Pararoseomonas sp. SCSIO 73927: one gene and its partner. The protein of the gene in region 1 interacts with the protein of each later gene in a pairwise test. Links are inferred from orthologs where the notes say so. Each region holds a gene or a part of one and is shown on either strand. Other genes may lie near its edges.

Region 1 (4,760 bases):
CAGTCCGGCCGCTTCTGGCGGGAGATCGTGACGGCGGTGCACAAGGCGGAGTTCGCCGATGTCGAGCTCTCCCACATGTACGCGGACAACTGCGCCATGCAGCTTGCCTCCCGCCCGAAGCAGTTCGACGTGATCCTCGCCAGCAACCTGTTCGGCGACGTGCTCTCGGACCTTGCCGCGGCCGTCACGGGCAGCCTGGGGATGCTGCCCTCCGCCACGCTCGGCGCGCCCGACGCGAGCGGGCGTCGCCACGCGCTGTACGAGCCCATCCACGGCTCCGCGCCCGACATCGCGGGGAAGGGGATCGCCAACCCCTGCGCGCAGATGCTCTCCTTCGCGATGCTGCTGCGCTGGTCCTTCGGCATGGAGGAGGATGCGCGGCTGGTTGAGAACGCGGTGGAGAAGGTGCTGGCCGGCGGGCTGCGCACGGCCGACATCATGGTGCCCGGCGCCGCCCGCGTGGGCACCAGCGTGATGGGCGAGGCGGTGGTGCGCGAGCTCGACAAGATGGCGGCCTGAAAGGGGTTGCGCCTGGCAACCCCAGGCGCTATCCCCCGCCGAACGGAGAGCGCCCGTAGCTCAGCTGGATAGAGCACCAGACTACGAATCTGGGGGTCAGGAGTTCGAATCTCTTCGGGCGCGCCATCTCCGTCGCCCACGCGTTGTTTGACTAGCGTTTTCTTTCTGCGATGCGCCCGTAGCTCAGCTGGATAGAGCACCAGACTACGAATCTGGGGGTCAGGAGTTCGAATCTCTTCGGGCGCGCCACTCACGCGCCGCACATCGCCGGTACCGGAGTGCCCGTATTGGGCCGAGCCGGACCTCCGCTACCCCGGAAGATGCATGACGTTCGCCGCCGCGCTGGCCCGTGCCAGCAGGGCGCGCATGGCCGGGTTCTCGTCCCCCCGCTCCGCCGTCAGGGCCTCCATCGGGCAGGAATACTCGTGCGCCCGCGGCATCTGCGTCCGCGCTGAGCCGTCGTACTGCCAGGATTTGAGGCCGTAGAGCACGCGCGCGTCGCGCACGGGCAGCACCAGGGCGCGCCCGCAGCATCCGGATCAGTCGCCAGCGCGGGGTGGGATCGTTCGGCTGGCCGGGGCTCATGAGCCAGGGCACGGGGCAGACCGCCAGCAAGGAGGTGGTGAAGGGGGCGAAGCGCGAGCGCTTGTCCAGGAGGTTCTGCAGGCTGGAGCAGGCCTAGATGCAGAGCATGTCGGCGTAGGGATCGGACGCGTCCGGGGAGAAATGGAGCCACAGCCCGTCCGGCAGGGTGCGCTGGCGGTTGGTGCCGGGCAGCTCTAGGAAGGGCTGGTTGGCCGTGCGGGGGGCGCCCGGGCGGGCGCGGAGCCAGATCCCCGGCTGCTTGACGTTGCTCGGCATTCACGGCGGGTGCTGCGGCCACGGGCGAAGGCTGCGTAGCACCAGTTCGCCGGCCGATGGGGCGATGCTGGGCCGCGTACGAACTGCAGTGATTACGGGTGAATGCCCTCCGGTCTACAACTTCCCGTAGAGAAACGGCTTACCGCCACAGTACCAGGAGAACAGAGAGGGAAATAACGCCTGATGATCAAGAAAATGTGAAAAATTTGGTGGGCAGCATGAGGCAATTGGATCGTAAGTTCCTGCCTAGTGTCAGAACTGCTTTAACAGCATCCTCATCACGCTGGACGGTTTCTTTGACGCGGCAGGTGGATGCCTTCTCCCGCAAGCAAAAAGACCCGCCTCTTGCGAGGCGGGTCCTTCAGGGCGCGGGGTCGGTCCCCGGGTGGCCGGCTTCCTGGCCGGAGCGGGGCTCAGCCCCGCTCGGCAACCGCCTTGTAGTCGCGGGTCGTGGCGCCGGTGTAGACCTGCCGCGGGCGGCCGATGCGCTGCGCCGGGTCCTCGATCATCTCCTTCCACTGGCTCACCCAGCCCACGGTGCGCGCCACCGCGAAGAGCACGGTGAACATGTGGGTCGGGATGCCCATCGCCTTCAGGATGATGCCGGAATAGAAGTCCACGTTCGGGTAGAGCTTGCGGGAGACGAAGTAGTCGTCGCTCAGCGCGATCCGCTCCATCTCCATCGCCATGTCCAACAGCGGCTCGTCCTTGATGCCGAGCTCGGCCAGCACCTCGTGGCAGGTCTCCTTCATGATCTTCGCGCGCGGGTCGAAGTTCTTATAGACCCGGTGCCCGAAGCCCATGAGCTTCACGTGGCTGTTCTTGTCCTTCACCTTGCTGATGAAGTCCGGGATGTTCTCCGGGCTGCCGATCTCGCCCAGCATCTTCAGCACCGCCTCGTTCGCGCCGCCATGGGCCGGGCCCCAGAGCGCCGCGATGCCCGCCGCGATGCAGGCATAGGGGTTGGCGCCGGTGGAACCCGCGAGGCGCACGGTGGAGGTGGAGGCGTTCTGCTCGTGGTCGGCGTGCAGCACGAGGATCCGGTCCATGGCGCGCGCCAGGATCGGGTTCACCTTGTACTCCTCCGCCGGGACGGCGTTCAGCATGTAGAGGAAGTTCTCGGCGTAGCCGAGGTCGTTGCGCGGGTACACGAAGGGCTGGCCGATCGAGTACTTGTAGGCCATGGCGGCGATCGTCGGGATCTTCGCGATCAGGCGAAAGGCCGCGATCTCGCGCTGGCGCGCGTCGTTGATGTCGAGGCTGTCGTGGTAGAAGGCCGAGAGCGCGCCTACCACGCCGCAGAGGATCGCCATCGGGTGCGCGTCGCGGCGGAAGCCGCCGAAGAAGGAGCGGAGCTGCTCATGCACCATCGTGTGCATGGTGATGTTGTGCTGGAACTCCTTCAGCTCCGCCGCATTCGGCAGCTCGCCATGCAGCAGAAGGTGGCAGACCTCGACGAAGTCGGAGTGCTCGGCCAGCTGCTCGATCGGGTAGCCGCGGTACAGCAGCACGCCCTGGTCGCCGTCGATGTAGGTGATCTTGCTCTCGCAGGCCGCGGTCATGCCGAAGCCCGGATCGAAGGTGAAGACCCCGAGGTCGGCGTAGAGCTTGCGGATGTCCGCGACCGCCGGGCCGACGCTCGCCTGCACCAGCGGCGCGCTGGATGACTTGTTGGTCCCGTCGAGGGTGATCGTGACGGAGCCCGAGGTGGTCGGTTCGCTCATGCGCTGATCCTCGCAGCCGGTACGTCCGGCCGTATGGTGGAAGCCGGGCCGCCCGGTAGGGCATCCGCACCGACCGGTCGCCCATCCCCGGGGTCGGGCCCCGGGGGATGATGCGGCGCAAGATAGGCCGGTCCGCGCCCTTGTCCATCCACCGGGCCGCCCCCAAGGGCGCGGCGCCGCCGGGCGGGTCGCGCATGGGGGAACGCCCAGCGGAGTACCCTGGCGCAAGCGCGGGGAAAGAGAGGAAACCCGCACAGGCCGGGACGGCGGCTGGGCCTGCCCGTTACTGGAGCCTCAGCGGCGCTCGGCCCAGCCCTCCGGCGGGCGGGCGCCGGCGGCCCAGAGGCCGCGCCCGGCGGCGCGGGCCGCGCCCTCCATCCCCGCCAGGCCCTCGTCCTCGGCCAGGGCCCAGCCGGCGGAAACGAGGGCGCCGTTCAGCTCCGTCCCGGCGGCATCCGTGCCGGCGAGGGTGGCGCACTGGCCGAGGCCCCGCCCGAAGCGGTCCCGCCCGCGCACGCGGCAGGCCACGCCGCGCCCGCCCAGCAGGCGGGACAGGGCCTCGGCCGATCCGGCGCCGCAGTCGAACTCCCGCCCGGCGGCATCGCGGCAGGGCTGGCCGCGCGCGGGGGCGTCCAGCCCGCGCAACCGCACGATCCGGTCGGCGAGGCGCAGCGTCTCCCCGTCCACCACCCGCACCTCGGCGGGGGGGGCGGCCCAGTCCTGCTCACGCGGGGAGTTGCCGAAGAGCTGGGTGGGGCCGCCCAGGCCGATCCAGGTCGCCGCCCCGGCCGCGAGGCCGAGCAGCAGTAAGGGCCCGCGCCAAGCGCGGGGGGAGGGGGCAGGGCGGAAGATGCGGCGACGAGGAAGCACTGCCGGCCTGCCTAGCAAGGCCCGGCGCCCCGGCACAAGCCGCCGCGTGCGGCCGAGTCCCCGGCCGGGGGTGCTACCCCGCCATCTCCGGCAGGTCCTTCGGTTGAAGGAAGCGGACGAGCCTCGCGCGGTGCGGGCCGAGCGCGGCCCACCTCTCCTCTACCGCGAACTCGGCGAGGGTGGCCGTGGGGTAGGCCTCCGCCAGCGCTTGGCCGGGCGCCCCGGAATCGGGCGCGGCGAGGTTCAGCGCCAGGTCGTGCAGGCCGGGGTTGTGGGCGATGAGCAGCACGCTCTGCACCTCCTCCGGAACCTCGCGAAGGGTGTCCAGCAGGCGTGTCCAGGGCGCGAGGTAGAGGTCGTCCGTCGGTTCCACCCGGGGCGGGCCGTCCAGCGCGCCCAGCCCTTCGAGGGTCTGGAGGGTGCGGCGGGAGGAGGAGACGAGCACCAACTCCGGCCGCAGCCCGAGGGAGCGCATCGCACCGGCCATCGCGACGGCGGCGCGTCGGCCGCGGCCGTTCAGGGGACGGGCATGATCCGAGAGGGCGGGGTCGTCCCAGGCCGACTTGGCGTGACGCAGCAGCAGCAACTGACGCATGGGCGGCACCCTGCCACAGCCGCGGGGGCTTGTCGCGGGTGCGGCCCGTGACGCTTCGGCAAGGCTGGCGGGGGACCCGGGATCAGCGCCGGGGCGGGGCGTTCATCAGCCGGCCGGGGTCGCGCCCGCCGGTGCCGCTGGGCACGCCGCGCGGCGCCACCGGCTCCTCCCGCGCCGCCGCGCCGGCATAG
Region 2 (4,771 bases), 4.5 Mb from region 1 along the record:
GGGTTCGCCTTGCAGTGGGCGATGAGTTCCGCGACGTTCCGGGCGGGGACGGAGGGGTGGACGTGGAGGATGAAGGGGGTGCGGAACACGGTCCCGATCGCGTCCAGTTCCCGCGCCGGGTCCTTCGGCGTCAGGTTGGGCTGGAGGGTCTGGTTGATGGCGAGGGTGGTGGTGCCCATGACCAGGGTGTGACCGTCCGGCCGGGCGCGGGCGCCGTAGGTGGCGGCAACGGAGGTGGCGGCACCCGGGCGGTTCTCGACCACGACGGGGACCCCGAGGGCGCGCGACATGGGCTCGGCCACCGCGCGGGAGGCGAGGTCGGTGACGCCGCCGGGCGGGTAGCCCTCGACGAGGGTGATGGCGCGGTCGGGGTAGGGGGCTTGCGCGCGGGCGGTGAGGGCGGGCAGCGCGAGGGCGCTGCCGAGGAGAAGGCGGCGGTGCATCGTGGACGTTCCCTGATCGTTTTGTTGTGATCAGGGTGTCCTGCGCCGGGCCAGGGGGGAAGGGACGGTTGCGGGGATTCGGCCGCAAGCTGTCCCAGGAAGCAACCTGGGACAGTTAAGCGGGGACCGCGAGCCGCCGGGCCGATGGCCGAGCCTGTTCTATCAGCGCCTCAGTGCGCCTTTCGCGATCTCCGCCTCCGTCGGGGTCGCGATGTGGCGGTACCGTGCCTCGGCAAACTCGAACGCTCCGAAGGCGGCGAGGCCGAGGGCAACGATGGCGTAGGCGGCCTGGCCCAGGGGCTGTTCCTGCAGGGCGAGCAGGGCGCCGCCGAGGCCGCGCGCCTCGCCGGCGTCGGACTGCCAGGCCGCGAGCAGCAGGAAGGCGGCGATGATCAGGAACACGACGGACCGGGCCGCGTAGCCGGCCCGGCCGAGGGGGATGACCCAGTTGGCGATGCCGGGGCCGCAGGCGAGGTGCTTGCGGAAGGAGGCGGTCCAGGCCTTCGCGGCCATGGCGATCCCTGTCCCGAGCACGGCCAGCGCGACGGCCCCGGTGAGCCAGCGGCCGAAGGGCTGCCGGAGGAGCCAGCGCGTCCAGTCGCGGGCGGCCTGTTCCTCCTCGCCGCCAGCGGCGGAGCCGGTGAGGAGGCTGACGGCGAAGATCCCAAGGCTGACGTAGATCGCGGCGGAGACGAGCTGGCCGGCGCGGGCGACGAGGGCTGAGGGGGAGCGGCCCCGGCGGTCCGCGTCCAGGACGGATTGCAGGAGGCGCCAGAGGGCGAAGCCGAAAAGGCCGAGCGCCACCACCGCGAGCAGCGCGCTGCCCCAGGCCTGGGATAACAGCGCCTCCAGGGCGCCCCGCGAGCCCGCGACCTCTTCGCCCGTGTCCCGCCCGAAGGCGGCGAGGAGCGCCAGGAGCCCGATAAGGAGGTTCACGAGCCCTCTCGCCGCGTAACCGAGGCGGGCGAGGAGCTCGAGGCGGTTGCTGTTGGAAGAAATCATCATGTCCGGTCCGCGCCGAGGGGCCGGCAAGGAACGTTGTGGCGGGGCCGGTGGTTCGGCTTGGTGTCATCCCGGCCTTGTCCGGGGAGGCGGGAAAAGGGGTGCCGTGGTGTTGAATTCTGTCGGAGGTGCTCCCCGCGCGGGGTGGCCCTTGTTCGGGAACCGGCCGAAAGGTGGCCAGACCGGATGAGCGGCGGTGTTGAAGCCGGGGCCCTCAGCGGGCCGTTGGCCGGGGATCGGCCGGTGCGGCGTGCCCTGTTCGTGGCCAATGAGAAGAGCCGCCGGGGCCCGGAGGGGGCCGATGCGGCGGCCGCCGCGCTGGAGCGCGGCGGGATCCGGTTGGTGCGCGAGCCCTGCACCGATGCCGAGGGGCTTCGCGCGGCTATCCGCCGGATGGCGGGGTCTGTGGACATGGTGGTGCTGGGTGGCGGTGACGGAACGATGAACTCCGCCGCGCCGGCGCTGATCGAGACGGGGCTGCCGCTGGGCCTTCTCCCGCTGGGCACCGCGAACGACCTGGCGCGGACGCTTGGGATCCCGCTGGAGCTTGAGGAGGCGGTGCGGGTGGTGATCGAGGGCGTGCCGCGCCGGATCGACCTGGGGGAGGTCAACGGCCATCCCTTCTTCAACGTGGCCAGCGTCGGGCTGAGCGTGGCGGTGACGCGTGAGCTGACGGGGGAGGTGAAGCGGCGCTGGGGGCGGCTGGGCTACGCCCTGGCGACCTGCCGGGCGCTGTGGAAGATGCGGCCCTTCCGCGCCGTGATCCAGCACGACGGCGAGGCGCACCGGGTGCGGACGCTGCAGGTGGCGGTGGGGAACGGGCGCTTCTACGGCGGCGGGATGACGATCGACGAGGCGGCGGCGATCGATGACGGCCGGCTCAACCTCTACAGCCTGGAGTTCGAGGGAGTCTGGAAGCTGGCGATGATCTACCCGGCCTTCCGGTCCGGCCGGCACGGGCTGTGGCAGGAGGTTCGGACGGCGAGCTCCCAGGAGATCGAGATCCGGACGCGGCGCCCGCGGCCGGTGAACACGGATGGCGAGCTGACGACGCGGACGCCGGCGCGGTTCCGGGTGCTGCCGGGCGCGGTCAGTGTTCTGGTGCCGCCTCCCGGCGGGCTATGACGGAGGTATCGGCTCTCTGCCGCGCTCGGCGGCGGGCGCGCTGGATGGAGAGCAGGACGAGCCAGCACAGCAGCGCCCAGGCGGCGCCCACCGCCCAGCCGGCCAGGACGTCCGTGGGCCAGTGGACGCCGAGGTAGACGCGGCTCAGCCCGATGATGACGGTGAGGAGCACGGCCACGGTCAGGAGATAGATCTTGACCCGCCAGGCCGCCTGCACCCGGGCGAGGAGGGCGCCGAGGGTGAGGTAGACGATGGCGGAGAGCATGGCGTGCGCGCTGGGGAAGCTCTGCGTGTAGACGGCCGTGCCGTGCGGGACGAGGTCAGGGCGCGGGCGGTCGAAGCCCCATTTCAGGGCATGGGCCACCAGCGTGCCGGTGATGAGGGAGGCCGCGATCATGGCGGCGGCCCGGCGCTTCCCCGTGAGGACCAGGAAGCCGGTGATGGAGAGGGAGAGGAGGGCGAGCACGAGGTTGCCGCCGAGGGCGGTAAGGTCGCGCATCATCTCCTCCAGCCAGCGCGGGCCGATCGGGTCGGAGGGGTCGGCGGGGTTGCGGAGCGCCAGGAGGACGGCGCGGTCGAAGGCGTTGGTGTCGCCGTCGGTCACCTCGGCGGCGAGGTTGACGAAAGCGAAGAGGGAGGCGGCCGTGAGGGCGATGGCCACGAGGGTCCAGCGCTCCATGCGCGTGACCCGCTCCGGGATTGCCAGGAGCCAGGCCTTCCGTCCCGTCACGATCGCGAAGCTCCCATCCGTGGCTGCGGCCTTCCGGCAGGGAGGGGTAACGCGCGCGGCGGGGTTTTGGTCGGGCGGGGGAGGGCGGGGAGGGAGACCCTCCCCGCCCGTCTCTCAGGCGGCCACCGCCACCGGCAGGGCCTCGGCGATCTGGACCGCGTTCAGGGCGGCGCCCTTCAGCAGCTGGTCGCCGACGACGAAGAAGTCGATGCCGTGGTCGCCGAAGACGAGGCTCTGGCGGATGCGGCCGGCCTCGACGTCGTCCTGGCCGCTGGCGGTCAGCGGCATCGGGTAGGCGGCGTTCTCCACGTCGTCCACCAGCTTTACGCCGGGAGCGGAGGCGAGGACGGCGCGGGCGGCCTCCGGGGTGATGGGCTTCACCGTCTCGATCGTCACGGCCTCCGCGTGGGCGCGCAGGGTGGGCACGCGGACGGCGGTGCAGGAGACCAGGAGGTCCGGCAGGCCCATGATCTTCCGGGTCTCCCAGGTGACCTTCATCTCCTCCCGCGTGTAGCCGTTGGGCTGGAAGCTATCGATGTGCGGGATGAGGTTCATCGGCAGCGGGTGGCGGAACACGCTGTTCTTCGCCGTGCCGCCGTTGAGGAGGACCTCCTTCAGCCCCGCCTCCAGCTCCTCCATGCCCTCGGCGCCCGCGCCAGAGGCGGCCTGGTAGGTGGAGACGATGACGCGCTTCACGCCGAAGGCGGCGTGCAGGGGGGCGAGGGCCACGGCCAGGATGGCGGTGGTGCAGTTCGGGTTGGCGATGAGGCGGGCGCCCTTCGCGGCCCCGGCGTTCACCTCGGGCACGACCAGGGGGACATCCTCGTCCAGGCGGAAGGCGGAGGAGTTGTCCACCACCAGGGCGCCGGCGGCCACCAGCTCCTTCGCGTGGGCCTTGGACCAGTCGCCGGAGACGGCGAGCAGGGCCAGGTCCAGGCGCGGCGGGCTGGCGGGGTCGTAGACCTCGATCGTTTTCTCGCCGAAGGGGGTGGGAATTCGGGTGCCGGCGCTGCGGGTGGAGGCGAAGAGGCGCAGCTCGGTCACCGGGTAGCCGCGGTCGCCCAGGACCTGCACCAGTTCCTTGCCGACCGCGCCCGTCGCTCCGAAAACCCCAACGCGCATGACCTTATCTTCCCTCGAGGCGTTGTTGCCGCGGCGGGCCGTTCCGGGCCCACCCGTGCCGGTGTGGCACGGGGCTTATACAGGCGGTGGGGGGCGATGCGAGGCGCTTGTTCCGGGAACCAGACCCGCCCTGTCGCGGAATCGCCTCATTTCCCGGCGGCGTGCCTCTCCGTTGACCCGGCCGGGGCGCGGGGGCATGTGGGCCGGGCGATGGAACGCCCTCCTGCCGACCCCTCCCTCCGCGACGTGCGCGCCTGGCCTTTCGAGGAGGCGGCGAAGGTGGCCGACCGGGCCACGGTGAAAGCCAAGGGGACGGCGCTGTTCGAGACGGGGTACGGGCCCTCCGGGC

The links. The genes of interacting proteins can lie anywhere in the genome.
Region 2: the proteins of gltA (region 1) and VQH23_RS02535 interact in binary tests that used the Escherichia coli proteins (3 or more experiments, as listed by UniProt). The link is inferred for Pararoseomonas sp. SCSIO 73927 from one-to-one orthologs.

Annotation. Positions count from the first base shown.
Region 1 is NZ_CP146232.1:5,029,917-5,034,676, reverse strand. The notes cover bases 950-3,861. They hold gltA (citrate synthase), read right to left. Parts: upstream 3,105-3,861; coding sequence 1,794-3,104; downstream 950-1,793. Other genes in these bases: VQH23_RS23785 (thermonuclease family protein), read right to left, coding at 3,399-3,861; VQH23_RS23795 (hypothetical protein), read right to left, coding at 1,198-1,380; VQH23_RS23800 (hypothetical protein), read right to left, coding at 950-1,034. Outside these bases: leuB (3-isopropylmalate dehydrogenase), read left to right, coding at 1-519; more of VQH23_RS23800, read right to left, coding at 828-949; more of VQH23_RS23785, read right to left, coding at 3,862-3,974; VQH23_RS23780 (histidine phosphatase family protein), read right to left, coding at 4,048-4,569; VQH23_RS23775 (DUF3833 family protein), read right to left, coding at 4,652-4,760.
Region 2 is NZ_CP146232.1:525,279-530,049, reverse strand. The notes cover bases 707-3,629. They hold VQH23_RS02535 (lipid kinase), read left to right. Parts: upstream 707-1,688; coding sequence 1,689-2,570; downstream 2,571-3,629. Other genes in these bases: VQH23_RS02525 (aspartate-semialdehyde dehydrogenase), read right to left, coding at 3,415-3,629; VQH23_RS02530 (phosphatase PAP2 family protein), read right to left, coding at 2,536-3,300; VQH23_RS02540 (DUF1206 domain-containing protein), read right to left, coding at 707-1,448. Also shown: VQH23_RS02545 (tripartite tricarboxylate transporter substrate-binding protein), read right to left, coding at 1-443; more of VQH23_RS02540, read right to left, coding at 606-706; more of VQH23_RS02525, read right to left, coding at 3,630-4,422; VQH23_RS02520 (lysine--tRNA ligase), read left to right, coding at 4,633-4,771. UniProt on the Escherichia coli protein: In vitro phosphorylates phosphatidylglycerol but not diacylglycerol; the in vivo substrate is unknown.